Pseudorhodoplanes sinuspersici: one gene and its partners. The main gene of each other region encodes a partner of the protein of the gene in region 3 in a complex. Links are inferred from orthologs where the notes say so. Each region holds a gene or a part of one and is shown on either strand. Other genes may lie near its edges. The genes, in order: accB, accC, accD and CAK95_RS10485.

Region 1 (7,247 bases), 2.9 Mb from region 3 along the record:
GTGCGGAATAGCGGCAGCGTGGTCTCGACACCGTCGATCACAAATTCATCCAACGCTCGCTTCAGCCGCATCAGGCATTCCTGCCGCGTCTTGCCGTGGACGATCAGCTTGCCGACCATCGAATCGTAATAGGGCGGGATCGTGTAGCCTTGATAGGCTGCGGAATCGACGCGCACGCCAAGGCCGCCCGGCGGGTGATAATGCAGGATCTTGCCGGGTGACGGACGGAAGTTGAAGGGATTTTCCGCGTTCACGCGGCACTCGATCGCGTGACCATAGAAGTTCAGGTCTTCCTGCTTGCAGGGCAGGTCGCCGCCAGCGGCGACGCGGATTTGTTCGAGCACGAGATCGATGTCGGTGATCATCTCCGTCACCGGATGCTCGACCTGGATGCGCGTATTCATTTCGATGAAATAGAATTCGCCATCCTCGTATAGAAACTCGATTGTCCCGGCGCCGAGATATTTCATCTCGCGCATGGCCTTGGCGCAGACTTCGCCGATCTTGTTGCGCTGCTCGGTATTGAGTGCGGGCGAGGGGCTTTCCTCCAGCACCTTCTGATGCCGGCGCTGCAGCGAACAGTCGCGTTCGCCGAGATGGATCGCGTCGCCGCGGCCATCGCCCAGGATCTGAATTTCGATATGGCGCGGCTTCTGCAGGTACTTCTCAAGATACACGGCATCGTCGCCGAAGGCCGCCTTCGCTTCCGAACGCGCGGTGGACAGAGCCATGCTCATATCCTGTTCGGTATAGGCGACCTTCATGCCGCGTCCGCCGCCGCCAGCTGCTGCTTTCACGAGCACCGGATAACCGATCTCCCTGCCGATCTTGAACGCTTCGACATCGGAGGTGACGCCGCCTTCCGAACCCGGCACCACCGGAATGCCGAGCTTCTTGGCGGTGCGCTTGGCTTCGATCTTGTCGCCCATCAGGCGGATATGTTCGGCCTTGGGACCGATGAAGCCGATGCCGTGCTCGGCAAGGATCTCGGCAAAGCGGGCATTCTCGGAGAGGAAGCCGTAGCCGGGATGCACGGCATCGGCGCCGGTGATCTCGCACGCCGCAAGCAGAGCCGGCACATTCAGATAGCTGTCGCGCGCCGGCGGCGGACCGATGCAGACGCTTTCGTCGGCAAGACGCACATGCATCGCGTCGGCATCGGCGGTGGAATGCACCGCGACCGAGGGAATGCCGAGCTCCTTACACGCGCGCAGCACCCGTAATGCGATCTCGCCGCGATTGGCGATGAGGATTTTATCGAACATCACTCGATAATCACCAGTGCTTCGCCGAATTCGACCGGCTGGCCGTCTTCGACAAGGATCTGCGTGACGATGCCCGAGCGTGTCGCCGGAATCTGGTTCATGGTTTTCATCGCTTCGATGATCAGCAGCGTGTCGCCGGCTTTCACCGGCTGGCCGATATCGACGAAGGGGCGCGCGCCCGGTGATGGCGCAAGATAGGCCGTGCCGACCATCGGCGACGGCACCGCGCCCGGATGTTTCGCCGGATCATTGGTTGCGATCGGGGCAATCGCTGCAGGCGCGGCCGCCGGGACGTGCGCTGGGGCTGCAACCTGAACGGCACGGGCGGCCCGGCCGATCTTAACGCGCAATCCGTCGCGCTCGATCTCGATATCGGTCAGTCCGGTTTCGTCGAGAAGTTTGGCGAGGCCACGGATCATGTCCTCGTCATAAGGTTGGGCGCCGGTTTTTTTGTCTTTGTCTGAAGCCACGTTGTGTCAGCCCTTCGATGTGTCGATCATTGCGGCGATGCCATCGATCGCCAGAACGTAACCCTGCACGCCGAACCCGCAGATCACCGCTTTCGCAGCCTTGGAGACATACGAATGGCGGCGGAATTCGTCGCGCGCGTGAATATTGCTGATATGGACCTCGATCGTCGGCGCCTTGCCCATGAGCAAGGCGTCCAGGATCGCGATCGATGTATGGGTATAGGCGGCCGGATTGATGACGATCCCGGCGGCCTGTTGCGCATGTGCCTCCTGGATCCAGTCGACCAGTTGGCCCTCATGGTTGCTTTGCCGGAATTCGACTGTGAAGCCATGCTTCTGGCCGGCGTCCCGGCACAGCTTTTCCACATCCTTGAGTGTGGCACGGCCATAAACCTCCGGCTCGCGGGTGCCGAGCAGGTTCAGGTTCGGACCGTTCAGGACGTAAATCGTCGCCATGCGTGGCCGTTCTGTCGCGCCGTCGTTACGAGGGGGAAAAAGGGCGCGGGCGCCCTGGCGGGCACCTTATAGGCGGGCTGTCGGCCGAGGGAAAGCCCGGGTTGGGAACAAACAGGCGGACGGAGGCCCTCCCGGCCCGGCATCGGCCGGGAGGATTGACGGCTTGTTAAGCGCCCCTCAGCAGGTGGCTTTGCCGCAACGGGCGGCGTTGATCTTGCTCTGTAATTCCTTCAGGCCGACCGCGCCCACCAGCACCTCATTGCCGATCACGTAGGAGGGCGTGCCCTGAATGTTGAAGGCTTCCGCCAGCTTGAAGCTCTCCTCCAGCGCTGTCTTGACCTCGGGGCTGGTCATGTCCTTTTCCAGCCGGGCCATGTCGGCGCCGGCTTCCTTGGCGACGGCCAGCGCCCGGGCCTTGTCGGCCTGTCCGCGGCCTCCGAGCAATTTCTGGTGGAAGTCGAGATAGCGCTTGCCAGACTTGTCCTGCATCGCCAGCGCCGCTGCCACCTGTGCCGCTTCCATGCTGCCTTGGCTGAGGACCGGCATTTCCTTCAGCACGATGCGCAGATTGGGGTCGTTCTTCATCAGCGTCATCATGTCGTCGAGCGCGCGTTTGCAATAACCGCAATTGTAGTCGAAGAACTCGACCATCGTGACGTCGCCCTTGGGATTGCCGAGCGTCACCTGCCGCGGCGAATTGAGCAGCATGTCCTTGTTCTCGCCGATCAGGCGCTTGACCTTCTCGGACGCAGCCAGCGCCTGCAACTCTTCGATCATCTCGGGATGTTTGATGAAATAGTCGCGGATGATCGTTTCGATCTCGCCGCGTTGCTGTGGTGTGAAGCTTTGCGCCTGCGCCACGCCTGAGAATGCGACGACCGCAACGGCAATCGCAAAGAGTGAACGGAAGAGGGCGGTCATCGGATCATCCTTTGCCCGATCAGTTCGGACGGTTGGGAAGAGTGGGTATCTTGGTTGCTACGATATCATCGGCCCGCACCCATCCGGGGGAGCCGACCTGCAAACGGGTCTTGGCCCGCGCGGCAAGTTCGCGGGCAGTCTTGATGTCGCCGCGCGCGAAGGCGGCCTGCGCGGAGGCGAGGTCGGCCTGCGCGACGTCGCCCTTGCGGCCATAGGCCATGGCCAGTTGCTGATAAGCCTGCGGCGCATCGGGTTCGCGGGCGAGCGCGTTGCGCAGGATAGTGATCGCTTCCTCCGAATGTCTCGGATCGTTGGTGGCGACCAGCGCCTGACCGAGCATGAGCTGGATCAGTGTAGGCTGCGGCGCGAGCTGTACAGCGCGGCGCAGCGGTGCGATCGCCTCAGCCGCACGTGAGCCTTCCAGCAGGGCCTGACCCTTCAGCTCATAGAAGTAGGGATTGTTCGGCTGTACCGCTATCAATGAGTCGATCTGGGCAATGGCAGCGCGCAGGTCGGAGTGACGATAGGTCGAGATCGCCCGCGCATAGCGTGCAGGAAGAGACGTGTCGCTCAACGGATAGCGGCGCGCGACTGTCTGAGGCGATTCCATGAAGCCGGCCAGCTTGGCCCGCATCATGTCGTGACGTGCCTGCAATTCCGGCGAATCCTTCTTCTCCCAGTTCGGGCTTGAGCGGGCGATTTCGGTGAGCGCCGCGATACGTTCGGTCGGCATCGGGTGCGACTGCGCGTAGGGGTCGGCGTAACGCGCAGTGAACATCGACTGGTCGGCGAAACGCTTGAAGGTCTCGTACATGCCCTTGGCGGACTGACCCGTCGCCGCCAGGAACTTCACCGCCGCACGGTCGGCCTGTTCCTCATGCGCGCGTTGGTATGACAGCAGCGAGCGGGTGGCGAATTGCTGGGTACCGGTGATCATCGCCGCGCCGGCTTGGCCCGCTCCGCTCGAGCCGCCCCCGGCGGCCATCGCCGCAGCGCCGAGCAGCATGCCGATCAGCGCTGCCGTTTGCAGACGGGCGAGTTCTTCGCGCAGGCGCGACAGGTGTCGGCCGGCAATATGGCCGGTTTCGTGGGCCAGCACGCCGATGATCTGATTCGGCGTTGTTGATTCTGAGAGAGCGCCGGTATTCACGAAGATGCGGCGGCCGTCGACCACGAAGGCGTTGAAGGATTTGTCGTTGATCAGCACGATCCGGATATTGGCGCCGGTGAGGCCGGCCGTTCTGAAGATCGGTTGTGTATATTCGCGCAGCAATTGCTCGATTTCCGCATCGCGGATCAGCGGCAGCCCGCCCCGTTGCGCCTTGGCTGGCATCGGCGGGCAAGCCATGACCATTGCAACGGCGGCCGCAATGAAGCGGGAGACTGGCTTCGCGCGCATGGTCCTGCTAATGCACCGTTTCCGAAGTTCATGCTCCATCTGCGGCAATCTCTTACACGAACTTCGGAAACAAAGGTGCATTAGCAAGTCTATGATTCTAGTGCCGCTTTCGATTTTGAAGTTCCTGACTGGAGTTTGCCGCAAATGGTGCAGGAACTTCAAAATCGCGGCACCAGGCCTGTGCGAGTTTACGGCTGCGCTCATAACGCCCTGATGCTTCGTTTTGGCGCAAACTAGATAGCTGGCAGTGGCCGGTCAAATCACGCCAAGGTCATGGTCCGGAAAGATACGAAGCAAACCCGCGAATGCGGCAGGAGCGGGGCGCAGGAAACCGGAACCGTCACTGGAAGACACCTGACATGATGCAGGAGCGGGCCCGACAGATTCTCTCACCGTCAGCGCGCAGCGATGTTCCGCCCTTCATGGTCATGGACGTCATCGCGGCGGCGACGCGCGTGGAAGCGGCCGGGCATCACGTTGTCCACATGGAGGTCGGCCAGCCCGCCGCACCGGCACCGCGCACCGCCATCGAGGCCGCACGAAAGGCGCTCGACGGTCCGCTGCGCTACACCGAGGCGTTGGGCTTCACCTCGCTCAGGGCGCGGATCGCGCGGCATTATGGTGAGGCCTACAAGGTCGATCTCGATCCGGCCCGCGTCATCGTCACCACTGGCTCGTCCGCCGGTTTCATTCTCAGTTTCCTGGCGATGTTCGAACCGGGCGATCGGGTCGGCATCGCCAATCCCGGTTATCCGCCATACCGGCATATCCTGAAAGCGCTCGGCTGCGAGCCGGTGCTGATCGAGACCAATGAGGCAACGCGCTGGGCAGTGACGCCGGATGCGGTGATGGCGGTGCATCGGCAGAAGCCGCTGGCCGGTTTGCTCGTTGCAAGCCCCGCCAATCCGACCGGCACGATGATGCGACCTGCGGCGCTGGCCGACCTGATCGCCATGGCCGATGCGGAAAACATCAGGTTCATCTCCGACGAAATCTATCACGGCCTCGATTATGCGTTCCCGGCCGAAACGGCGTTGCGCCTCTCGTCGAATGCACTGGTGATCAACTCCTTCTCCAAATATTTCTGCATGACCGGCTGGCGGATCGGCTGGATCGTTGCGCCGGAGCCGCTGGTGCGTCCGATCGAGCGCCTGCAGGGCAATCTCGCTATCAGCGTGCCGACGCTGTCGCAGATCGCGGCGGAAGCGGCCTTTGACGGCCGCAATGAGATGGATGGGGTCAAGTATGGCTATGAGGATAACCGCCAGATCCTGATCGACGGTTTGCCGAAAGCCGGACTCGACAAATTTCTGCCCGTCGATGGCGCATTCTATCTCTATGCGAATGTGTCGCGCTTCTCCGATGACTCCTACGATTTTGCCAAACGCATGTTGGAAGAGGCGCATGTCGCCGCAACGCCCGGCGTCGATTTCGATCCGATCGATGGGCGGCATTATCTGCGCTTCTGCTATGCGCAATCGCAGGCCGACATGCACGCAGCCGTGCAGCGCATCGGAGAATGGCTGGCAAAAAGATGAGTGACGCAACCGGTCCGGCGCCATTACCACGCGTTGTTCCGCCTCTGCTCAGTTTCGTCGCCGGTTATGTCGACAGCATCACTTTCCTGGCGTTGTTCGGATTCTTCGCCGCGCAGGTGACCGGCAGCTTTGTCGTCGCTGCCGCCGAGATCGTGGTCGATGACCGCGGCGTTGCGGCGAAGCTCCTCGCCATTCCGGTTTTTATGCTGGGAGCGGGTATCGCTGCCGCGATCATCATTGCCCGTCGCGGAAGCAAACATTCATCGCTGCCGCTGGTGTTTGCATTGGAAACATTGTTGCTTGCAGGCTTCACCGGTCTGATGCTGTATTCATGGCCGGTCGACGATCCTGATTCCTGGCGTGTCGCGGCTGCCGGGTTGTTATCGGCAGCAGCGATGGGCGTGCAATCGACGCTCGTGCGATTGCTGCTGCGCGGCGTGCCGCAGACCAATGTGATGACTGGCAATTCCACCCAGCTTGCGATCGACGCGACGGAACTGATTTACGCGATATTCCGGCCGGCGCGCGTCGCGGCCGATACCGCGCTCGCCGTTCAGGTCGCCGAAGCGCGCAAGCGCTTCGCCACAGTGTTCATGGTGTTGATCGGATTTTTGGTCGGCGCGATGGGCGGAGCGCTGGCTTACGCCTTTACGGGACCTTGGAGTGCGTGCGCCGCCATTCTTGTCGTTGCTGCATTGATCGCATGGTCGGCGATCCGCGGCGGAATAGATCCGGTGTGAGTGATATGAAACGAAGCGTTCGTCGCACGGTCATTCTTACGGCTGCGGTCAGCGCGCTGCTGTATGGTGCGATTGCGTATATTATTCTTCCGGCCGCGTGGACGCATCACGAACATCAGCCGGGGCTCGCGAACAAGCCGATGGTGACACGCACAAAGCAAGGCATTCCCGGCGACGCGTTGAATGTCGGTCTGGTCGGCGATCGAACAGACGTGATCCGCGCCATGCACGAAGCCGGTTGGTATCCGGCCGATCCGATCACGATGAAATCGAGCATCGAGATCGTCGGCAGCGTGCTGCTGGATCGACCCTATAAAGACGCGCCCGTTAGCCCGCTTTATTATGACGGGCGGGTTGAGGATCTCGCATTCGAGAAGCCGGACGGGCGCAGCGCCGACCGTCGGCATCATGTTCGGTTCTGGCAGGTGCTGAATCGTGGTCAGGAAGGCCGCCCGGTC
Region 2 (7,290 bases), 2.9 Mb from region 3 along the record:
GGCGGGCCGCGAGCCGCAATCTCCGGTCAAAGCCGCGTCATATTAACAGAGGTGGTGCCGGATCCGCCGATGGATGGACGCGATTATTGGGTGTGGGCCGGGCGCATCTTGCGCACGATGTCGTCGGCCGGCTGCAACTTGGCGCCGTCGAGATAATCGTAGGAGGTCATGACCCCTTTGCCGTTTTGCAGTGCCGTTCGGCCGACATAGAGACCGAGTGTGGCCTGGTGATCGAGGGCGCGGAAAGTCACCTTGCCCGATGGCGACAGGAACGTCAGGCCCTCGAAGACTTTGGCCAGCTCTTCCGAATTGGTGGACTTGGCCTTGTCGATACCTGCCGCAAGCGCCTTGATTGTCGTGTAGCCAACAAGCGATGAAATGCGCGGATAATCGTTATAGCGCTTCTGGTAGGCCGTCAGAAACTCCATGTGCTCCGGGGTTTTGATCAAATACCAAGGGTAACCGGTGACATACCAGTTTTTCGGCGCTTCATCTTTAAGAGGATCGAGATATTCGGGCTCGCCCGTCAGCAGGCTGACAACCTCGATGCCGCTGAACAGATCCCGCGTCTCGCCGTCACGCACGAATTTGGCGAGGTCAGCGCCGAACAGAACATTGAAGACAGCATCGGGCTTGGCATCCGCGAGTGCTTGAACGACAGACGCAGAATCGATCTTGCCAAGGGGAGGGGCCAGATCAATGACGAATTCGACATCGGGCTGCGCGGCTTTCAAAAGGCTCTTGAACGTCGCAACAGCCGATTGTCCGTATTCATAATTGGGATAGACGAAAGCCCAGCGCTTGCGTTTGAGAGCGGCCGCATGCGGCACAAGCGCGGCGGCATGGCTGTAAGTCGATGGCCGCAGGCGGAAGGTGTAGCGGTTGCCGGAATCCCAGACGATCTTGTCGGTCAGCGGCGCGGAGGCCAGGAAGAAAACCTTGTGTTGCCTGGCATAGTCGGCCACGGCGAGACCGACATGCGACAGGATCGTGCCGGTGAGAATGTCGACTTTTGCATTGAGGCGCAGGTCGTCAGCCATGCGGACCGCGTCACCGGGATTGGCCCCGTCATCGCGCGCGACGATTTCAAGTGTTTTGCCCAAGAGGCCGCCAGCCGCGTTGATTTCTTCGACCGCGAGATCGACGCCTTTCCGGTATGGTCCGAGATTGGCCGACATCGCCTTGTAGCTGTTGATGTCGCCGATCTTGATGACGTTTTGCGCGGACGACGAGCTCACAGTGGCCAGCGCAACGGCCAGAGCCATGGATGTGGCGATGACAACGGACCGGTATTTCATGGCAAACCCCTCATTTGGCATGAGCAAAGAATGTGATTTCGCTGCCGGCTCGGCGAGATCGGATATGTCAGGCGGCGTTGGCACCGCCGGATTGGGCGAACGATTTCTCTGTTTCAATTATCTTGTCGACGGCCCGGCGCATCCGCATGGGCGAGGCATCGATTGCGATACGAACCGGCCGTGTATTTCGCGGTTCCTTCTCGTTGAGATGGATCGCCTCGAGAATGGTCTTGTCTTCATCGAAGGCGGTGCGGAATTGGCCGATCATTGCCTGCGTGGTCGCCTCGTCCGTCTGGAAGTTTTTAACGAACAGCCAATGATCGATGCAGCGTTCCGCATCGACCGGTGTGATGAAGTGGCATGCAAAAATCTGAAGACTATTGCTACGCTCGCCGTCCGGAGCTCCCGTTCCTGTCGGTGCGCTGCCAAAGTCGACCATAGCGATGCAAGGCGGCGTATAATGATAGTAGTGCCAGCGATCGACATTGCCGGCGAAATTTCCGAATTTCTGGAACAGCGGGATCGCTGGCGCGTCGAGAATCCAGCGCCAGGTGAGGAAGGTGTCGCCCTGCTTTTCGCTGTGAACCGGAATGTCCTCGCTGGCGGAATTGCCGAGCGTCGACAGATGGACAAAGCTGACATGGGCCGGATCGCACAAATTGTCGGCGAGGTTGAGATAGTGGCAGCCGATCTCCAGCGCGTCGCCTTCCACGGCGCTCCAGTTGGCATCGTGATATTGCGGCAGGTCGAACACCTTTGATGGGTCGGCGAGGGCAGGGTCGCCCATCCAGATCCAGGCGAGTCCCATATTTTCGACGATCGGATAGGCGCGGACACGGGCATTCGGGGGGATGACCGGTTGCCCTGGAATGCGGATACATTGACCGCTGCAATCGAAGGTCAGGCCATGATAGCCGCACTCGATATTGTCGTCCTTCAGGCGACCCATCGACAGTGGCGCGAGCCTGTGCGGACAGGCATCGTCGAGCGCTACGACCGTCCCCGACGCCTTGCGGTAGAGGACGACAAGCTGGCCCAATATGCGCCGTTGCGTGAGGCTTTGTGAGATGTCGCGCGACCAAGCTAGGGGGTACCAAGCATTCCTGATGAATTCATCCATCGGCGCCGCTCCGCTTCACCATAATCTATGTATGAAGTATTTACTTAATTAAAGTCTAGACAGTCTCCCAGCGCTGTCAATGGGAGTGAATGTCGAAAAACGCGGCACCGTTGCCTCGACATTGGAGGCGTGCCGGGTGACGTGCTTGTGAATCCCGCAGTGCACATGCATACAGGTTCACATTGCGCCGATTCAGAACTGAAGCCGATTCAGAACTTGAAAATGTGAGGCGAGGCGCGACAGAGTACCAGAGCGCTTTGGGCCCATACACGTCTGGATGTGCAAAGCTTTAGGTGCGAAAAATATCTTGGGCGCGTAGTGGGGTCGTTCGCATGCCGGGGGATCTGGTTCAATCGTCACGAGCCGCGTCTAAGGTCAAAAGACCCAAGACCGAAGCGTCAATGGCTGAATCGTCAAAGACTGAAGTGTCAAAGACCAAAGTGTCAAAATCCGAAGTCCTCAAACCCGGAAAGCGCAAGGCTCCGCGAGTCGGACGTCCAAAGGCGCAGCCGCGCGGTGAAGCCGCGGATACGCGTGACAACATTCTGCAGGCAGCGGTGAAAGTATTTGCCGAACGGGGGCTCGGCGGCGGCCGGATTAATCTCGTCTCTCGCGCGGCGCGTTCGAACGACCGGATGATCTATTATTATTTCGGCAGCAAGGAGAAGCTGTTCGTCGAGGTGCTTGAAAAGATTTACCGCGACATGTGGGAGGCCGAGAGCAAACTTGCTCTCGATCTTTCAGAGCCGGTCGCCGCGCTCAAGCACATCGTGCATTTCACGATGAATCATTATCTCGCTCATCCGGAAATGCTGACGCTGCTCAACAACGAAAATTTGCACAAGGGCAAATACGTTTCAAAATCCAAGGCGATGAAGGAATTGTCGTCGCCGGCCCTCGATTTGATGGAGCAGGTCTATCAGGCCGGCGTTAAACAGGGCGTATTCCGGCGCGGAATTGCCCCGCTCCACATCTATCTGACCATTCTTGCGCTCAATTATTTCTATGTGTCCAACCGTTATACGTTGTCGGCGTTTCTTGGGCTCGATCTGATGGGCGCAGACAGTTTGTCCGGCTGGCGCAATTGGGTCGAAGAGGTCGTGCTCCGGGCCGTCCGCGGATAGCCGGCCTGATTCATCTCGCAGACGCGAGAAGCAGACCCCGAAAACAACAAGAAGTGAGCGAAGGCCATACTTCTCGGGTGCGGCCTTCAGGGCTAGTCTTGTCGTTCAAAGCGGGACTGGGAGGTACCGAGCGACAATAACGCAACACCGATATCCAGGAGAGTCTGATGGCAATGGCCGATTGGCGCCTCGAAGGCGAATGGATGAAGAATTGTACCTGTGCATTCGGATGCCCGTGCGACTTCAATGCCAAGCCGACAAACGGGGATTGCCAGGGATTTGTCGCCATGCGGATCACGAAGGGCCATTATAACGACGTCAGTCTCGATGGCTTGAGTTTTTGCGTCACCGTCTCGTTTCCCGGTGCTCTCCACGAAGGTAACGGACAGGCCCAACCGATCATCGACGAACGGGCGAGTGCGGCGCAGCGCGAGGCACTGTTCAACATATTGTCGGGACAGAACGCCGCCGAAGGAACGCTTTTTCAGATCGTCAGCCTGATCGTGAGTAAATTTCACGATCCGATCTTCGCGCCTATCACGTTTGATTTCGACAAAGAGGCGAGAACCGCTCGCATCAGCATTCCAGGTGTGCTCGAAACGGATGTCGAGCCAATCAAGAATCCTGTGACCGGAGCGCCGCATCGCATCAGGGTGGTGATGCCCGAAGGCTTCGAGCACATCGAGGGCGAGGTGGCCTCCGCGAATATCCGCAGCATGGGCGCAATCAAGTTTGAAACCCGGGGCACCCACAGCACGCTTGCGAATGTCGTGCAAACGCCACAGGGTGTCGCGGCGTGATCTAAGCGTTTGGCAAATCCACGCGCGATTGGGAAAGCCGTCGTGATCAATACGGCCATCGCAGGGCTGCTACGCCGCGATCGGATGCTGGTCGCGGCCGCGTTGTTCGCTGTGATTGTGCTGTCGTGGATTTATCTCCTGACAGGCGCGGGCATGAGCATGCACGAGATGGATGGCATGCTCATGCCGATGCGGATGGAGCCGTGGACGCTCAACTACGCCGCGTTGGTCTTTGCAATGTGGGCGATCATGATGGCGGCAATGATGCTGCCGAGCGCCGCTCCCATCATTCTTCTGTTTGGCACGATCGAGCGGCGGCGGCAAAAGGACGATCTGACGACAGTATCGTTCGCGCTTGGCTACGTCGTCATCTGGGTCTTGTTCAGCGTTGCAGCGACCGCGCTTCAGTTCGGCGCAGAACAGGTGGCCCTTATGTCGCCGATGATGCAGATGACGAGTATCGCTCTGGCCGGGGCGATGCTGATCCTGGCCGGCCTCTATCAATGGACTCCCTTCAAACAGTCATGCCTGCGTCGCTGTCGCTCGCCGCTCGATTTCATTGTGAGCGAGTGGCGGGAGGGCAGGGCCGGCGCGCTTGTGATGGGATTGCGGCACGGCGGTTTTTGCCTCGGTTGCTGCTGGGCGCTGATGCTGCTGCTGTTCGTTGGCGGCGTGATGAACCTCGTCTGGATCGCAGGTCTTTCGATCTTCGTGCTGATCGAGAAGCTTGCGCCGGCCGGTCATTGGATCGGCCGCGCGGCCGGCATCGGGCTCATAGCCTGGGGCGGCGCGGTGCTGTTCGGGCTGCTTCCCGCTTCGCTCGAAATGCTTTAACTCTCCATCCCGCCTTGGGCGAGGAATTGCTCAAGCCAGTGGATGGAGTAATTTCCGTCGATGATATCCTGATTGCGGACCAGTGTGCGGAATAGCGGCAGCGTGGTCTCGACACCGTCGATCACAAATTCATCCAACGCTCGCTTCAGCCGCATCAGGCATTCCTGCCGCGTCTTGCCGTGGACGATCAGCTTGCCGACCATCGAATCGTAATAGGGCGGGATCGTGTAGCCTTGATAGGCTGCGGAATCGACGCGCACGCCAAGGCCGCCCGGCGGGTGATAATGCAGGATCTTGCCGGGTGACGGACGGAAGTTGAAGGGATTTTCCGCGTTCACGCGGCACTCGATCGCGTGACCATAGAAGTTCAGGTCTTCCTGCTTGCAGGGCAGGTCGCCGCCAGCGGCGACGCGGATTTGTTCGAGCACGAGATCGATGTCGGTGATCATCTCCGTCACCGGATGCTCGACCTGGATGCGCGTATTCATTTCGATGAAATAGAATTCGCCATCCTCGTATAGAAACTCGATTGTCCCGGCGCCGAGATATTTCATCTCGCGCATGGCCTTGGCGCAGACTTCGCCGATCTTGTTGCGCTGCTCGGTATTGAGTGCGGGCGAGGGGCTTTCCTCCAGCACCTTCTGATGCCGGCGCTGCAGCGAACAGTCGCGTTCGCCGAGATGGATCGCGTCGCCGCGGCCATCGCCCAGGATCTGAATTTCGATATGGCGCGGCTTCTGCAGGTACTTCTCAAGATACACGGCATCGTCGCCGAAGGCCGCCTTCGCTTCCGAACGCGCGGTGGACAGAGCCATGCTCATATCCTGTTCGGTATAGGCGACCTTCATGCCGCGTCCGCCGCCGCCAGCTGCTGCTTTCACGAGCACCGGATAACCGATCTCCCTGCCGATCTTGAACGCTTCGACATCGGAGGTGACGCCGCCTTCCGAACCCGGCACCACCGGAATGCCGAGCTTCTTGGCGGTGCGCTTGGCTTCGATCTTGTCGCCCATCAGGCGGATATGTTCGGCCTTGGGACCGATGAAGCCGATGCCGTGCTCGGCAAGGATCTCGGCAAAGCGGGCATTCTCGGAGAGGAAGCCGTAGCCGGGATGCACGGCATCGGCGCCGGTGATCTCGCACGCCGCAAGCAGAGCCGGCACATTCAGATAGCTGTCGCGCGCCGGCGGCGGACCGATGCAGACGCTTTCGTCGGCAAGACGCACATGCATCGCGTCGGCATCGGCGGTGGAATGCACCGCGACCGAGGGAATGCCGAGCTCCTTACACGCGCGCAGCACCCGTAATGCGATCTCGCCGCGATTGGCGATGAGGATTTTATCGAACATCACTCGATAATCACCAGTGCTTCGCCGAATTCGACCGGCTGGCCGTCTTCGACAAGGATCTGCGTGACGATGCCCGAGCGTGTCGCCGGAATCTGGTTCATGGTTTTCATCGCTTCGATGATCAGCAGCGTGTCGCCGGCTTTCACCGGCTGGCCGATATCGACGAAGGGGCGCGCGCCCGGTGATGGCGCAAGATAGGCCGTGCCGACCATCGGCGACGGCACCGCGCCCGGATGTTTCGCCGGATCATTGGTTGCGATCGGGGCAATCGCTGCAGGCGCGGCCGCCGGGACGTGCGCTGGGGCTGCAACCTGAACGGCACGGGCGGCCCGGCCGATCTTAACGCGCAATCCGTCGCGCTCGATCTCGATATCGGTCAGTCCGGTTTCGTCGAGAAGTTTGGCGAGGCCACGGATCATGTCCTCGTCATAAGGTTGGGCGCCGGTTTTTTTGTCTTTGTCTGAAGCCACGTTGTGTCAGCCCTTCGATGTGTCGATCATTGCGGCGATGCCATCGATCGCCAGAACGTAACCCTGCACGCCGAACCCGCAGATCACCGCTTTCGCAGCCTTGGAGACATACGAATGGCGGCGGAATTCGTCGCGCGCGTGAATATTGCTGATATGGACCTCGATCGTCGGCGCCTTGCCCATGAGCAAGGCGTCCAGGATCGCGATCGATGTATGGGTATAGGCGGCCGGATTGATGACGATCCCGGCGGCCTGTTGCGCATGTGCCTCCTGGATCCAGTCGACCAGTTGGCCC
Region 3 (7,115 bases):
TCGATTATCCCGGTATCGGACCCGAACATGCATGGCTCGCCGATATGGGGCGTGTGAAATTCCTGTCGGCAACGGATGGCGAGGCGGTGGCAGCGTTTCAGCTCTGCTCGAAGCTCGAAGGCATCATTCCCGCGCTCGAAACGGCGCATGCCTTGGCGAAGGTGACGGAGATTGCGCCGAAGAAACCGAAGGATCACCTGATGGTGGTCAATCTTTCCGGCCGCGGCGACAAGGATCTCGCCAGCGTCGCTGAACATCTCGGAACGGCAATCTGATCATGGCAACACGCATCGACCGCCGCTTCGAAGATCTCAAGCGCGAAGGCCGCGCCGGGCTTGTCACATTTATGATGGCGGGCGATCCCGATTATGCCACCTCGCTCGCGGTGATCTCCGCGCTGCCAAAGGCCGGTGCGGATGTGATCGAGATCGGCATGCCGTTCACCGATCCGATGGCCGATGGGCCGGCGATCCAGGCCGCAGGTCTGCGTGCGCTGAAGGCCGGGCAGACGCTGAAGAAGACGCTGCAGCTCGTACGCGAATTCCGTACAGTCGACGCCGACACACCGATCGTGCTGATGGGTTACTACAACCCGATCTATATCTATGGCGTCGATAAATTCCTTGTCGATGCACTCGAAGCCGGCGTGGATGGCTTGATCGTTGTCGATCTTCCGCCGGAGGAGGATTCCGAACTCTGCCTGCCGGCATTGAAAGCCGGTCTGAATTTCATCCGCCTCGCGACACCGACGACCGATGACAAGCGCCTGCCCGCCGTGCTCGCAAACACATCGGGCTTTGTCTATTACGTCTCGATCACCGGCATCACCGGCTCGGCAACGCCCAACGCAACACGCGTGTCGGACGCGGTGGCGCGAATCAAACGTCACACGACATTGCCGGTCGCCGTCGGCTTCGGCGTCAAGACGGCGCAGAATGCCCGCGACATTGCCGGGGGCGCCGATGCCGTTGTGGTCGGCTCGGCCTTGATTGATCGGCTATGCAATAGCCTCGATGCGAACGGCAACGCCACCGCCGACACGGTCAAAGCGGTGACGATGCTCGTGTCCGAGCTGGCCGACGGCGTACGCTCGGTTCGCCGCGCGGCGGCGGAATAGCATTTATTTTTGATGCGTTTTCTTCGCGCGAACCGGTACGCCCTTCGCGCGAGAATGTTCTATTGCCGCGACTTGCGTTCTCTGGTGCGTTCGCGGCCAAGCGGCACAACATTGGTCGGAGTATAGCCGAATTGCTGCTTGGCAAAGCGCGAGTAAATGCCGTCATTGAACAGCAGCAGCTCGGCTGGTCCGTCTTCGACAATCTTGCCTGCCTCAAGCGCGATGATGCGATCGAAGCTGCTGAGCGTCGAGAGACGATGCGCGATGGCGATGACGGTGCGCCCTTGCATCAATTCTTCCAGAGCTTCGTGAATAAGCTCCTCGGAATCGCTATCAAGCGCGGACGTCGCTTCATCGAGCAGCAACAGCGGCGCTTCCTTCAGGAAGGCGCGGGCGATGGCGATGCGCTGCCGCTGTCCGCCGGAGAGTTTGACGCCGCGATCGCCGACCAGCGTCTCGAATTTCTGCGGCAAGCCGTCAATGAAGTCGCACCGCGCTGCGTGCGCCGCCGCCCGCACCATCTGATCGCTGGCTGAGGGGTGGCCATAGCGGATGTTTTCCATGATCGTTCGGCGGAACATCGACACATCCTGTGGCACGACGGCGATGGATTCGCGCAAGCTCTCCTGCGTAACGCGCGTGATGTTTTGCCCATCGATCAGGATGCGGCCCTTCTGTACGTCGTAAAGCCGCTGCAGCAGCGCGAAGAGCGTCGACTTGCCGCCACCCGATGGTCCGATCAGACCGACACGCTGGCCGGGTTCGAGCCGAAGGTTGAAATCCTTGAACACGCGACGGCCGTCCGGATAGGCGAAGGATACGTTCTCGAACGCGACGCTGGACGGACGATGCACCAACGGCTTGGCATCCGGATGATCGTTAAGATCGTGCGGCACGAGCAGAAGCGGCAGGGCTTCCGACAGCCGTGCCATATGCTGCGTGGCATCGACCAGTGCGACGGCAAGATCGCGCGTCGCATGCAGGATCGACAGCGCTAGCGTGCAGGTTAGCACCACGTCACCTGCAGTCGCGCTGCCGCGCTGCCACAGCATGATGGCCCAAGCCAACACGCCGACAGCAAGCACGATCGTCACTGCAGCATGCACGAGTCGTAGCTTTTCCAGATAGAGCAGGCTGCGCCGTCGAGCCGTCATTTCGGAATTGATGATGGTTTCGAACCGCCGATGCTCGCGGCGATGACCGCCAAAGGCGCTGACCAACGGCATGTTGCTGATGACGTCGACCATCTCGCCGTCAATCGCCGCCGCCTTGTCGGCAAAATCATGATGCAGGGGCTTGCCGGCGGCCGCGAACCAGAACATGGCGAAGACCATGATGCCGGCAACGACAAACAACACCGCGGCCATCGGCAGACTGACGGTCGCGAGCAACGCAACAGCAATGAAGGTCGCTGCGCAGGGCGGTATCAAATTCCACACTGCCATATTGCCGACTGCAAACACGGCGTTGGAAATGGCGGTGATGCGGCTGCTCAGCGTGCCCGGCATACGATCGGCAAAAAAGGTCAGGGAATGCCCGGTCACGTGCCGGAACAGGTCGCGGCGCAAATCGCCGGTGACACCGACGAAGGTGAAGCTCGCGACAAATCCGGCAAGCCGCCACAACAGATTATCCGCGGCAATCAATGCGACGAGAATTCCGAGCGCAGTCCAGATCGGTGCAGTCGCCGGCGTCATCGCGAGAACGTCGACGAGGATTTTCACGCCGTATTGTGTGAGGACCGAGCAGGCGACCGCCGCCAGGACCGCCGTCAGGATGACAAGATGCGCCAGCGGCCTGCAGCGAACATAATGCATCATGAATAGAAAAGGGCTATTCGCGTAGCGATTGGCACCTGTCATGAATGATCCTGGTTCGAGAGATGTAGATGCTCAATAACGAGGCAAGAAGCCGAGCGCAGAGGTGAACACGGAAATGCTCGTTAAGAGGACGACGAGCGCAGCGGAAGGTTCCGCGGCGGCGCAACATTTTTTATTTCAAGTTTTCACTGCGCGTTTCGGGAATGAGCAACCATACCGCAGTCAGTGCCATGGCACCGATCATGCCAAGGCTGAGAAAGGCAATCGTGGTGCCGAGATGATCGGCAATCAGCCCCGCGAGGGTTGGACTAAACGATGCGCCGATGCCGGACATTGTTCCAATCATGCCGAGTCCTGTGTTGAAGCGGCCAGAGCCGCGTGTCAGATCTGCGACGACCAGAGGAACGATAACGCCGATGATGGCCGCGGTGAGGCCATCAAGGATTTGCACAGCTACAATCAGATAAGGATCGTGCACGATTGCAAACAAAACTGCTCGGATCGGTAACGCGCCAACGCCAATCAGTAACAACGTACGGCGACCCCAGGTGCGTGAGTGCGCACCGACGGATGGTGCAATCGCTGCAACGATGATTTGCGGTACGACGATGCAGGCGCCGATCAGAACGGTAGCCCATTGACTTGATCGTGTGGTCACGACCGTGCCCATCAATGGCAACAATGCGGCATTGGCGAGGTGAAACAGAACCAGGCAAAAGCCGAGTGCGAGCAATGATCGATGTTGCAGCAATTGCCGAAATGAAATGCTTTGCTTTTGGGGTGTTCCGGTTGTGCCGCCATGCGCTCTGTCCGGGATGATTTCCGCAGCGGAAATCTGACTCAGTGCGAGCACCGTCGGCGCGGCAAGCATTGCGGTGACAACGAAGACTGCCTGCGGTGAAAAGAAATAACCGACAGTGCCCATCGTTGCGGCGGCAAGACCATTGCCGATCGAGGCAAAGCGCGCATTGCGCCCGAGACGCTCGGCTATGGTTGTATGTCCAACGAGTCCGAGACTGATCGCGGCAATGCATGGGCCCAGCACGCAGCTTGCCATCGCATGAACAACGGCGGCGAGGAGGATCGCGGCGAAGAATGGGAACGATGCATAGATGACCGCACTCGTTGCGATGGCGAGGATCGCAAGCCCGGCGACAAGGCGTTCCGACCGGGCGCGGTCGACAAGCATGCCGCCGGGGATCTGCCCAAGCAAGCCGACCAGACTGCCGGTCGTAAGAATGAGGCCGATGTCGATCTGCGTCCATTTCTGGCTGGCGAGATAGACGGCGACGAATGGGCCAAAACCAGTCTGCACGTCGGCAACGCAGAACACGAACCAATCAAGTCCGCGCAGACTTCGCTTCGAAGGCTGTGATTGGTTATCGGGCTGAGGAGACCCTGGCGGAGGAGGCGGTGTTCCGAATTCGCGCACTTTTTCCCCGGCAGGATTTCCACCGCGGATCTTTTTATCGCGTTCGTCGGTTACCGCCGACAGCTCACCACTCCGAAGCCTTCAACGTGAATTTCGTCCTCGCGGCTTCGTCGCGCGCGCCGAGTACGGTGATGGGTTTGCCGTCCTTGAATTCAGGTGCCTTGTTGAGGCGATCCCGCGTCGTCTGCACGGTGATCTTGTCCTCTCCGCCCGGAGGCGCGGCAAAGGTCAGGATATCCCACGCCACGGCGATCTTCTTGCTGCCGACGCCAAGGAAGCCGCCGAAGTCGATGACTGCGGCGCGGGTGGTGCCGCGGCGATCTACGATCACGTCGACGATGCGTCCGAGTTTTTCATCCGTGGCGCTGCGAACCTCCTTGCCGAGGATGCTACCGGCCTCGCCGCCTTCAAGTACGACGGCCGCGGCGGGAGGTTCGGCGGGGGTAGCTTCCAGTGAGTTGGTAATATCAGGTTGCGACTCGGCCGGTTCCGCAGCCTGGACGTTATTCAGCACTAACAGGAACCCCAGGAGAAAAAGGGAGATTGTACCCAAACCGAGCCATGCGTGGCGCGCCCCGTGGAACATCGCAATCTCCAATTTTGGAATAAGAGGTGACTGGCGAACGCGTTGCGATGGCTTTGGTTGCAAGGCCACCGCGAAAATCTCACATAGAATGGGAGTATTTAATTACCTTTACTGTGAAAAGTTGCGGCAATATCGGCCAAAGAAGAGTACATGAACCCATGAAGAGCGCCCGGCAGGCCGGGCTTTGTGCAGGATGAAGCCAAGCGTATGAACTGGATCTCCAACGTCGTCCGCCCGAAAATCCGGTCGTTCCTGAATCGGCGGGAAACGCCGGAAAATCTCTGGATCAAATGCCCGGAGACCGGTCAGCTCGTCTTCTTCAAGGACGTGGAAGCGAACCAGTTCGTCATCCCTGGCTCGAACTACCATATGCGCATGAGCGCCACGGCCCGCCTCAAGTCGATGTTCGATGGCGAGACTTGGCTCGATATCGGTGTGCCGGAAGTGTCCATCGATCCGCTGAAATTCCGCGATCAGCGCAAATATGCCGACCGTCTGAAAGATGCCCGCACGAAGACCGGCATGAATGACGCGATCAAGCTCGGCTTCGGCCGGCTGGATACCATTCCCGTCGTGATCGGCGTGCAGGATTTCGATTTCATGGGTGGCTCGCTTGGCATGGCTGCGGGCGAAGCGGTGGTGAAGGGGCTGGAGACCGCAGTCGAGCGCGGTACACCGTTCATTCTCTTTGCCGCGTCGGGCGGTGCGCGCATGCAGGAAGGCATCCTGTCGCTGATGCAGATGCCGCGCACGACGGTCGCGGTCGAAATGCTGCGTGAAGCAAAGAAGCCTTACATCGTCGTTCTCACCAATCCGACGACGGGCGGCGTTACGGCTTCCTACGCGATGTTGGGCGATGTGCATATCGCCGAGCCTGGTGCGTTGATCGGCTTTGCCGGCCCGCGCGTCATTGAACAGACGATTCGTGAGAAATTGCCAGCCGGCTTCCAGCGCGCCGAGTACCTGAAAGAGCATGGCATGGTCGACATGGTGGTGCACCGGCATGAGATGCGTGCAACGCTGGCGCGCATTTGCCGCTTGCTCACCAAGGCGTCGTCGCCCGCCACGCATCCGGCGCTGCCGGCTGCGGAAATGGCAGCGGCGTCCGCCTGAAATTGAATTATTGAAAATCGCTCCACGCATGTCTGAGCAAGCGGGATGCCAGCCTTGTTCTGGCTCTATGCCTTCGCGGAGACGTGCAGGCCGTGCTAGTCATTGTTCATGACCACGCTCGACGACACACTCACGCGCCTGCTCGCGCTGCATCCCAGGCTGATCGATCTTTCGCTCGACCGGATGTGGCGTCTGCTCGCGCGCCTCGATCACCCCGAGCGAAAGCTGCCACCGGTCATCCAGGTGGCCGGCACGAATGGCAAGGGCTCGACAATCGCCTTCATGCGCTCGATCCTCGAAGCGGCCGGCCAGCATGTGCATGTCTATACCTCGCCGCATCTGGTACGGTTCAACGAGCGCTTCCGGATTGCGGCTGAAGGCGGCGGCCAATTGGTCGGTGATGATGAGTTGCGTGCGACACTTGAAGAGTGCGAGCGCCTCAATGCCGGCGAACCGATCACTGTGTTCGAGATCACGACAGCGGCCGGCATGCTGCTGTTCTCGCGCCACCCTGCCGATGTGCTGCTGCTTGAAGTCGGGCTTGGCGGCCGCCTCGACGCGACCAATGTCGTCGATGCACCGCTGCTGAGCGTCATCACGCCGGTGTCGCTAGATCATGCCGATTACCTCGGCGATTCGATCGAAAGCGTCGCGACGGAAAAAGCAGGCATCATCAAGCGCGGAGTGCGGGCCGTCATTGGCCCGCAAATGCCGGAAGCCCTGTCGATCATCGAACGCACCGCGCAGCGCATGCGGGCACCGCTCCTCGTCGCCGGCGAACACTGGAATGCGAGCGAAGAACATCGCCGCCTTGTCTATCAGGATGACAACGGTCTGCTCGATCTTCCCGGCCCAAAGCTGCCTGGGCGCCATCAATTCGTGAATGCCGGTGTTGCCGTTGCGGCGTTGCGGGCGTCGGGTTTGCGGATTTCGGTGGAGGCTTATGATGCCGGCCTCGTGAAAGCCGAATGGCCGGCACGGATGCAGCGGCTGACACATGGGCATCTTGTTACACTTGCGCCCGCGGGCAGCGAAATCTGGCTCGAT
Region 4 (7,143 bases), 110 kb from region 3 along the record:
GCCCAGATCGAGCTCTTTCTCGACATGCTGGCCGCAGAGCGTGGCGCGCGTCCGAACACATTGTCAGCCTATCGGTCCGATCTCGATGAATTCAGCGGCCATCTCCCGCCGACCGGCAGCCGCATCGTCGATGCGACAACCGACGACATCCGCTCCTATCTGAGCGATCTGACGCGGCGAGGATTGGCGCCGGCATCGGTCGCACGAAAATTATCAGCCATCCGCCAACTCTATCGTTTCCTCTATGCCGAAGGCCACCGTGGCGACGATCCGGCAGCCATCCTTGAAGGTCCGAAACGAGGCCGTACTTTGCCCAAGGTGATGTCGGTCTCCGATGTCGACAAACTCATTGGCACCGCACGCGAACAGGCCGACCGCTGCGAGCAATCAGTCGCCGAGAGACAGCGTACAGCACGGCTCTATTGCCTGCTCGAATTGCTTTATGCGACCGGACTGCGTGTCTCCGAACTCGTGGCTCTGCCCTCTTCCGCGGCACGGCGCGACCAGCGCATGCTGATGGTACGCGGCAAGGGCGGCAAGGAACGCATGGTGCCTCTGAACGACGCCGCGCGGCAGGCGATGACGAATTACAGAGCCTTGCTCAAGGATACCCGGAATGAAAATTCGAAATGGCTGTTTCCATCCTTCGGGGAGGAGGGCCATCTGACCCGCCAACATTTCGCAAGGGATCTGAAGTCGCTGGCGGCGGCAAGCGGCTTGCGGCCCCAGGCGATCAGCCCGCATGTGCTCCGCCATGCCTTTGCCAGCCATCTGCTTCAGAATGGTGCGGATCTTCGGGTGGTGCAGACATTGCTCGGCCATTCCGACATTTCGACGACGCAAATCTATACCCATATCCTCGAAGAACGTCTGAAGACGATGGTTCGCGATCTGCATCCACTCACCGACGCAACGGCTCCGATGAAAAGCGGGCGTTAACGCTCAGCGAAAGACCAGCCTTTAACCAGCATCCCTGATCTTGTTTGCTTGACTTGCGCACCCCAAAAGGTCATGTGCGCCCGCTGCGTGCCATCCGGCTCCGCCGGTCCAACAATCCGAAAGACGATGCGCTCTTACCTCGATTTCGAAAAACCCGTCGCCGAACTCGAGGCCAAGATCGAGGAATTGCGGGCCGTGCAGACGGAGGGAGGCGGCGAAGTCCAGGTCGAAGAAGAAATCTCGCGTCTGGAAGCCAAGGCCTCACAGACACTGCAGGAACTCTATCAAACGCTGACGCCGTGGCAGAAGACACAGGTCGCGCGCCATCCGCAGCGGCCGCACTGCCTGGATTTCGTTGCTGCTATCATTGACGATTTCGTGCCGCTGGCTGGCGACCGCAAATTCAGTGACGACGACGCCATTGTCGGCGGATTTGGCCGTTTCCGCGGCGAAAGCATCTGCGTGATCGGCCACGAGAAGGGTTCGACCACCGAAACCCGGCTGAAGCACAATTTCGGCATGGCCCGCCCGGAAGGCTACCGCAAGGCCGTCCGGCTAATGGAAATGGCAGATCGATTCGATATTCCGGTTCTGGCGCTGGTCGACACCGCAGGCGCCTATCCTGGCATCGACGCAGAAGAACGCGGTCAGGCGGAAGCCATTGCCCGCTCGACCGAGGCCTGCCTCAATCTCGGCGTGCCCAATGTCGCGCTGGTTCTGGGCGAAGGCGGCTCAGGCGGCGCGATTGCCATCGCCACGGCCAATCGCGTCCTGATGATGGAGCACGCGATTTACAGCGTGATCTCGCCGGAAGGCGCCGCCTCGATTCTCTGGCACGACAGCACCAAAGCGCAGGAAGCTGCGACCAACATGAAGATCACGGCCCAGGATCTGATGCGGTTCGGCATCATCGATACCATCGTCAGCGAGCCGATGGGTGGGGCCCACCGCGATCCAAGGGCGGCCATCGAGAAAGCCGCGGACACCATCGCCGCATCATTTGCCGAGCTGAAGTCTTATGATCGCGACATGATCCGGAAGATGCGGCGGGAGAAATTCCTCGCAATCGGCCGTGGAAAGCTGTGAATTTCTGCAGTAAAATATTACCGCAAGCGGCCTTGCGAAGCCGGTTTTTCAAAAATTAACCTTACTGAACAGCGGGCTCGCAAACATACTCCGGCCATAAAGATGCCGCGTTGAAAGCCTTTATTTTCGGCAGTTTTTACTGACCGTTCATTGTGGTATGGTCAACAGAATGGGGAACCGTACCGCCCTTGCGAAGCCCGCATTTGGGGGTTAGCAATCGGGTATGTGGGGGACTGCCGACCGTGGGGGCTAAAGCGTTGCCGTTGCGCCCTGATTTTCTTCGGACGCTGATGCTGTCAGCGGCGCTGCTCGGGGCTGTGACCGTAAGCGGCTGCAAGACCGAAGGCAATTTCCCGAGCGCGGCCAAGGCCAACGCGCCAATCCCACCCAAGCTGCTGGCAGATATCGCCGAAAAGAACATGGACGTGAGCTCGCCAATCCTTGTGCGGGTGTTCAAAAGCGAATCCGAACTCGAAGTCTGGAAGAAGGATCGCAACGGTCAGTTCGCGCTGCTGAAGACCTACCCAATCTGCAAATGGTCCGGCGATCTTGGCCCGAAGATCAAGGAAGGCGACCGGCAGGCGCCGGAAGGTTTCTACGATATCACCCCTGGCCAGATGAATCCGAATTCGCAGTTCTATCTGGCGTTCAACATGGGTTATCCGAACGCGTTTGATCGCGCGCATGATCGCACCGGCGCGCATCTGATGGTCCATGGCGATTGCTCATCGCGTGGCTGTTACGCGATGAGCAACGAACAGATTTCGGAGATCTTCGCGCTCGGCCGCGAATCATTCTTTGGTGGCCAGAAATCCTTCCAGGTGCAGGCTTATCCGTTCCGAATGACTGCGGCCAACATGGCCAAGCACCGCAACAACCCGAACATGCCGTTCTGGCGCATGCTGAAGGAAGGCAACGATCATTTCGAGGTGACGCGTCTCGAGCCGAAGGTCGACGTCTGCGAGAAGCGCTACGTATTCAACGCGGCGGCTCCTGGCGGCAATTTCTCGCCGATGAGCTTCAGCCCGAGGGGCAGATGCCCGGTCTACGAAGTGCCGCGAGAAATTGCCGAGGCAGTGCAGTCCAAGCAGCGCAACGATGAGCTGCAATTCGCGCAGCTTGCCGCCCGCAACACGCCGACCGCTCCCATCAAGAGCGGCCGTGACGGTGGCATGCACCCGACCTTCATTGCCAAGCTCCGCCCGCACGAGATTATCGACGAGCGCGGCAATGCCAAGCTGATTGTTGATCCGAACAATCCGGGTCCGATGGTCGCCTTCAGCGCATCATCGCCGAGCGAGGACGAGGTCACGAACTCGGCTGCCGTCTCTGCGCCGGTTCAGACTGCCGATGTGCCACTGCCGCGCAACGCACCGCAGACCAAGATTGGCATGCGTCCGGCTCCGGAGCTCACCTTTGCCGAAAAGATCGGAAACTTCTTCCGGGGCGGCTCGCGTGAGCCGGAAGCAGCATCGACCCGAGTTGCCTCGGTTCAACCGATGGCTCCTGCTACGCCCGCTGCCCCGGCCCCGCAGCGGGAGACGGTACGGACCAAAGTATCCCGCATGATTGGTTTACGCGGTTCAAGCGAAAAGCAGGCTGAGGTTCCAACCCGGGCAGCGCCGTCCGCCTCTGCATCGCGCACACCGAGCGAAACACCAAAAATGAAAACCGCAGCCGCACCGGCTGCCGGCGAAGCCCCTGCACCCCAGCCAGCTCCGACCGCAACTCCGGCGTCGCAACCGACGGGTAGCGTTATGAGTGGTTCTCAGCCGATCCCGCAGGCTTCGAGCTTTGAAAGCCGTTTCGGCGCTTTCCGTTAAAAGGTTAGTCTCTGCCGTTTTTTTGTTTGATCCGCACCTTGGTTGCAATGGGACCGGTGTCGCCGACTTCCTCGACATAGGTGACGTAGTCGCCGCGCTTCAGGCGGTCGAAATCGCCGCTCAAAAGTGAGTTGCGGTGGAAATAGAGCATCCCGCCCTCCTTGTTGAGCAGAAAGCCATAATCCTCACCTGGTGTGATCTCCGCAACCTGGCCGGCAAATTCGTTGGCCGCTTCATGCATCATCACTGCGGTCCGATTGGCCAGCTTCTCCTTGAATTCGCTGAGCTGGCGTTCGGCGATACGGAAAGCTTCATGGATCGCGTTGGTCAGATCGGGGCGCTGAAATCGTCGCTGCAACCGGTCAGGCTCGTGCGCGACGACAATGTCTTTGAAGCCCGGCACGCTGATTTCGATGCGGACCACGGGCGGAATGGTTTGGTTTGTATTGTTAGCACGCTGATCCACCCGGACGCGGCAGGCCGTCAATCGATCATAGATGTCTTCGAGGCGGGCGACGTGATCTCTGATTTGGGTTTCGGCTCGGTCGGAATGCTCGATATTGTGAAAAGCAATTTCGAGAGGAACCTGCATGTCTCGCACCCATCAGTTCAAAGTCCGTAGGTGACAACGCACGCCGGGCCGAAATTGTTTCGGCTGCTGCAGCGCGACACAACGCCCTAAGAGAGCGACACAACGCTCTAAGAGAGCTTGGAGTCCGCTGAAGAGCAACTGCTTTTAGACTTGGACAACTAGACTTAGACAATGGCAGAGGTAAATGGCCGGGTATCCTCCCGGCCATTTACGCTCAATTTTTGTCGGGGCGCGGCCTCTCCGAATCAACCGAAGCGGCCGTGGCAATGCTTGTATTTCTTGCCGGAACCACATGGACAGGCTTCGTTGCGCCCGACCTTGCCCCAGGTTGCCGGATTTTTCGGATCACGCTCGACCGCCTGCTGTGCACCGGCGCCGCCAGCCATTGCCGGCGACAGCGTCGCATTGGCATAGGACATTTCATCCTCGCCGGTGAATGGATCGACCTTATGCGCTTCCATATAGGGAAGCTGTTGCTGCTCGTCTTCCGGCGGCGCCTGCACCACCTCGACCCGCATAAGCTGTCCGGTCACCCCCTCGCGCATATTCGCGATCATCGCCTCGAACAGCTGGAAAGCCTCCGACTTGTATTCGTTGAGCGGATCGCGCTGGCCATAGCCGCGCAGGCCGATCACCTGACGCAGATGCTCGAGCATAATGAGATGCTCGCGCCAAAGGTGATCGAGCGTCTGCAACAACACCGACTTCTCGACATAACGCATGACCTCAGGGCCATATTGCGCGGACTTAGCAGCCATCACCTCGTCAGCTCGCTTGATGATGCGTTCGCGCACCTCTTCGTCGGCGATACCCTCTTCCTTCGCCCAGTCCTGGATCGGCAGATCGAGGTTCAGGATATGCTGCACTGCCTCATGCAGACCGTTCACGTCCCATTGTTCCGGATACGCATTCTCCGGAATGTGCTTGGACACGAGATCGTCGATCAGCGCGTGGCGCATGTCGGTAACGGTCTCGGCGACATCGTTGTCCTTCATCATATCGATGCGTTGGTCGAAGATGACCTTACGCTGATCGTTGGCGACATCGTCGTATTTCAGGATGTTCTTGCGCAGATCGAAGTTGCGCGCCTCGACCTTCTGCTGCGCCTTTTCCAGGGCCTTGTTGATCCAGGGATGGATGATCGCCTCACCCTCCTTGAGACCCAGCTTGGTCAGCATGCTGTCGAGCTTGTCCGAGCCGAAGATGCGCATCAGGTCGTCTTCGAGCGACAGGAAGAATTTGGAACGGCCTGGATCGCCCTGACGGCCGGAGCGGCCACGAAGCTGGTTGTCGATACGGCGGCTTTCATGCCGCTCGGTGCCGAGCACAAACAGCCCGCCGGCCGCCAGCGACTTTTCCTTCAGCCGCGAGACCTGATCGCGGATATCCTGCACCCGCTTCTCGCGTTCCTCGCCCTCGACGCCCTGCAATTCCTGACGGATGCGCATGTCGGCGTTACCACCGAGCTGAATGTCAGTGCCGCGGCCGGCCATGTTAGTGGCGATGGTGATCGCGCCGGGAACACCGGCCTGCGAGACGATATAGGCTTCCTGTTCGTGATACCGTGCATTCAGGATCGCAAAGACCTTGGCCTTCGCCGCGCCCTCGTCACCGGTGTAAAGTTTGGCGAAGGCGTTGGGATCGGCGAAATCATGTTGCTCCCAGCCCTCCTTGCGCAGCATCTCGGCCAGCTGTTCCGACTTCTCGATCGACGTCGTACCGACAAGCACCGGCTGGCCGCGCTTCTTGCAGTCATCGAGCAGCGCAACGATCGAACGATATTTCTCGCCATTGGTGCGATAGACCTCGTCGTCCTGGTCATCGCGCTGCATCGGCCGGTTGGTCGGCACCTCGACCACGTTCAGTTTATAGATGTCGTAGAACTCGTCTGCCTCGGTCAGCGCCGTACCGGTCATGCCGCCGAGCTTGTCGTACATGCGGAAATAATTCTGGAAGGTAATTGAAGCCAGCGTTTGGTTTTCTGGCTGGATCGGCTGATGTTCTTTCGCTTCCAGCGCCTGATGCAGACCTTCCGAATAGCGGCGTCCCGGCATCATGCGGCCGGTGAATTCGTCGATGATCACCACCTCGCCATTGCGGACGATGTAGTCCTTGTCGCGCTGGAACAGCTTGTGCGCGCGCAGCCCTTGATTGACATGATGGACGGTCGAAACATTCTCGATGTCGTAAAGCGAGTCACCCTTGAGCAAGTCATCGGCGCGGAGCCATTGCTCCATCTTTTCCATGCCGGCTTCGGTAAGGTTCACCGTGCGCTGCTTCTCATCGACATCGTAGTCGGACTTGTCGAGCCGCGGAATATAGGCGTCGATGGTGTTGTAGAAGTCCGAACGATCGTCGAGCGGCCCGGAAATGATCAGCGGCGTACGCGCTTCGTCGATCAGGATCGAGTCCACTTCGTCGACGATTGCATAGACGTGGCCGCGCTGGACCATGTCCTCCAGCCGGTACTTCATGTTGTCGCGCAGATAATCGAAACCGAGCTCGTTATTGGTGCCGTAAGTGATGTCGCAGGCATAGGCCGCCTTGCGCTCCTCGTCATCGAGACCATGCACGATCACGCCGGTCGTGAGCCCGAGGAAACCATAGATCTGGGCCATCCATTCGGAGTCGCGCTTGGCCAGATAGTCGTTAACGGTGACGACATGGACGCCCTTGCCATTCAGTGCATTCAGATACACCGCC

The links.
Region 1: the proteins of accD (region 3) and accB are in contact, whole or in part, in a solved structure (PDB 8UXZ), measured with the Escherichia coli proteins. The link is inferred for Pseudorhodoplanes sinuspersici from one-to-one orthologs.
Region 2: the proteins of accD (region 3) and accC are in contact, whole or in part, in a solved structure (PDB 8UXZ), measured with the Escherichia coli proteins. The link is inferred for Pseudorhodoplanes sinuspersici from one-to-one orthologs.
Region 4: the proteins of accD (region 3) and CAK95_RS10485 are in contact, whole or in part, in a solved structure (PDB 8UXZ), measured with the Escherichia coli proteins. The link is inferred for Pseudorhodoplanes sinuspersici from one-to-one orthologs.

Annotation. Positions count from the first base shown.
Region 1 is NZ_CP021112.1:5,171,399-5,178,645, reverse strand. Bases 1-2,898 are described here. They hold accB (acetyl-CoA carboxylase biotin carboxyl carrier protein), read right to left. Parts: upstream 1,736-2,898; coding sequence 1,265-1,735; downstream 1-1,264. Other genes in these bases: CAK95_RS25235 (DsbA family protein), read right to left, coding at 2,369-2,898; aroQ (type II 3-dehydroquinate dehydratase), read right to left, coding at 1,742-2,191; accC (acetyl-CoA carboxylase biotin carboxylase subunit), read right to left, coding at 1-1,265. Outside these bases: more of CAK95_RS25235, read right to left, coding at 2,899-3,112; CAK95_RS25230 (M48 family metalloprotease), read right to left, coding at 3,132-4,511; CAK95_RS25225 (pyridoxal phosphate-dependent aminotransferase), read left to right, coding at 4,871-6,049; CAK95_RS25220 (YoaK family protein), read left to right, coding at 6,046-6,789; CAK95_RS25215 (LssY C-terminal domain-containing protein), read left to right, coding at 6,795-7,247. UniProt on the Escherichia coli protein: This protein is a component of the acetyl coenzyme A carboxylase complex; first, biotin carboxylase catalyzes the carboxylation of the carrier protein and then the transcarboxylase transfers the carboxyl group to form malonyl-CoA.
Region 2 is NZ_CP021112.1:5,176,616-5,183,905, reverse strand. Bases 4,350-7,290 are described here. They hold accC (acetyl-CoA carboxylase biotin carboxylase subunit), read right to left. Parts: upstream 6,526-7,290; coding sequence 5,173-6,525; downstream 4,350-5,172. Other genes in these bases: aroQ (type II 3-dehydroquinate dehydratase), read right to left, coding at 7,002-7,290; accB (acetyl-CoA carboxylase biotin carboxyl carrier protein), read right to left, coding at 6,525-6,995; CAK95_RS25255 (DUF2182 domain-containing protein), read left to right, coding at 4,385-5,176. Also shown: CAK95_RS25275 (ABC transporter substrate-binding protein), read right to left, coding at 84-1,298; CAK95_RS25270 (aromatic ring-hydroxylating dioxygenase subunit alpha), read right to left, coding at 1,366-2,418; CAK95_RS25265 (TetR/AcrR family transcriptional regulator), read left to right, coding at 2,820-3,542; CAK95_RS25260 (DUF1326 domain-containing protein), read left to right, coding at 3,710-4,342. UniProt on the Escherichia coli protein: This protein is a component of the acetyl coenzyme A carboxylase complex; first, biotin carboxylase catalyzes the carboxylation of the carrier protein and then the transcarboxylase transfers the carboxyl group to form malonyl-CoA.
Region 3 is NZ_CP021112.1:2,257,109-2,264,223, forward strand. Bases 4,350-7,115 are described here. They hold accD (acetyl-CoA carboxylase, carboxyltransferase subunit beta), read left to right. Parts: upstream 4,350-5,162; coding sequence 5,163-6,068; downstream 6,069-7,115. Other genes in these bases: CAK95_RS10985 (PRC-barrel domain-containing protein), read right to left, coding at 4,434-4,955; CAK95_RS10995 (bifunctional folylpolyglutamate synthase/dihydrofolate synthase), read left to right, coding at 6,177-7,115. In the rest of the region: trpB (tryptophan synthase subunit beta), read left to right, coding at 1-275; trpA (tryptophan synthase subunit alpha), read left to right, coding at 278-1,117; CAK95_RS10975 (ABC transporter ATP-binding protein), read right to left, coding at 1,177-2,979; CAK95_RS10980 (MFS transporter), read right to left, coding at 3,110-4,270.
Region 4 is NZ_CP021112.1:2,148,046-2,155,188, reverse strand. Bases 246-3,039 are described here. They hold CAK95_RS10485 (acetyl-CoA carboxylase carboxyltransferase subunit alpha), read left to right. Parts: upstream 246-1,053; coding sequence 1,054-2,025; downstream 2,026-3,039. Other genes in these bases: CAK95_RS10480 (L,D-transpeptidase family protein), read left to right, coding at 2,316-3,039; CAK95_RS10490 (site-specific tyrosine recombinase XerD), read left to right, coding at 246-939. Outside these bases: more of CAK95_RS10490, read left to right, coding at 1-245; more of CAK95_RS10480, read left to right, coding at 3,040-3,848; CAK95_RS10475 (HPF/RaiA family ribosome-associated protein), read right to left, coding at 3,853-4,440; preprotein translocase subunit SecA, read right to left, coding at 4,686-7,143. UniProt on the Escherichia coli protein: Component of the acetyl coenzyme A carboxylase (ACC) complex. First, biotin carboxylase catalyzes the carboxylation of biotin on its carrier protein (BCCP) and then the CO(2) group is transferred by the carboxyltransferase to acetyl-CoA to form malonyl-CoA.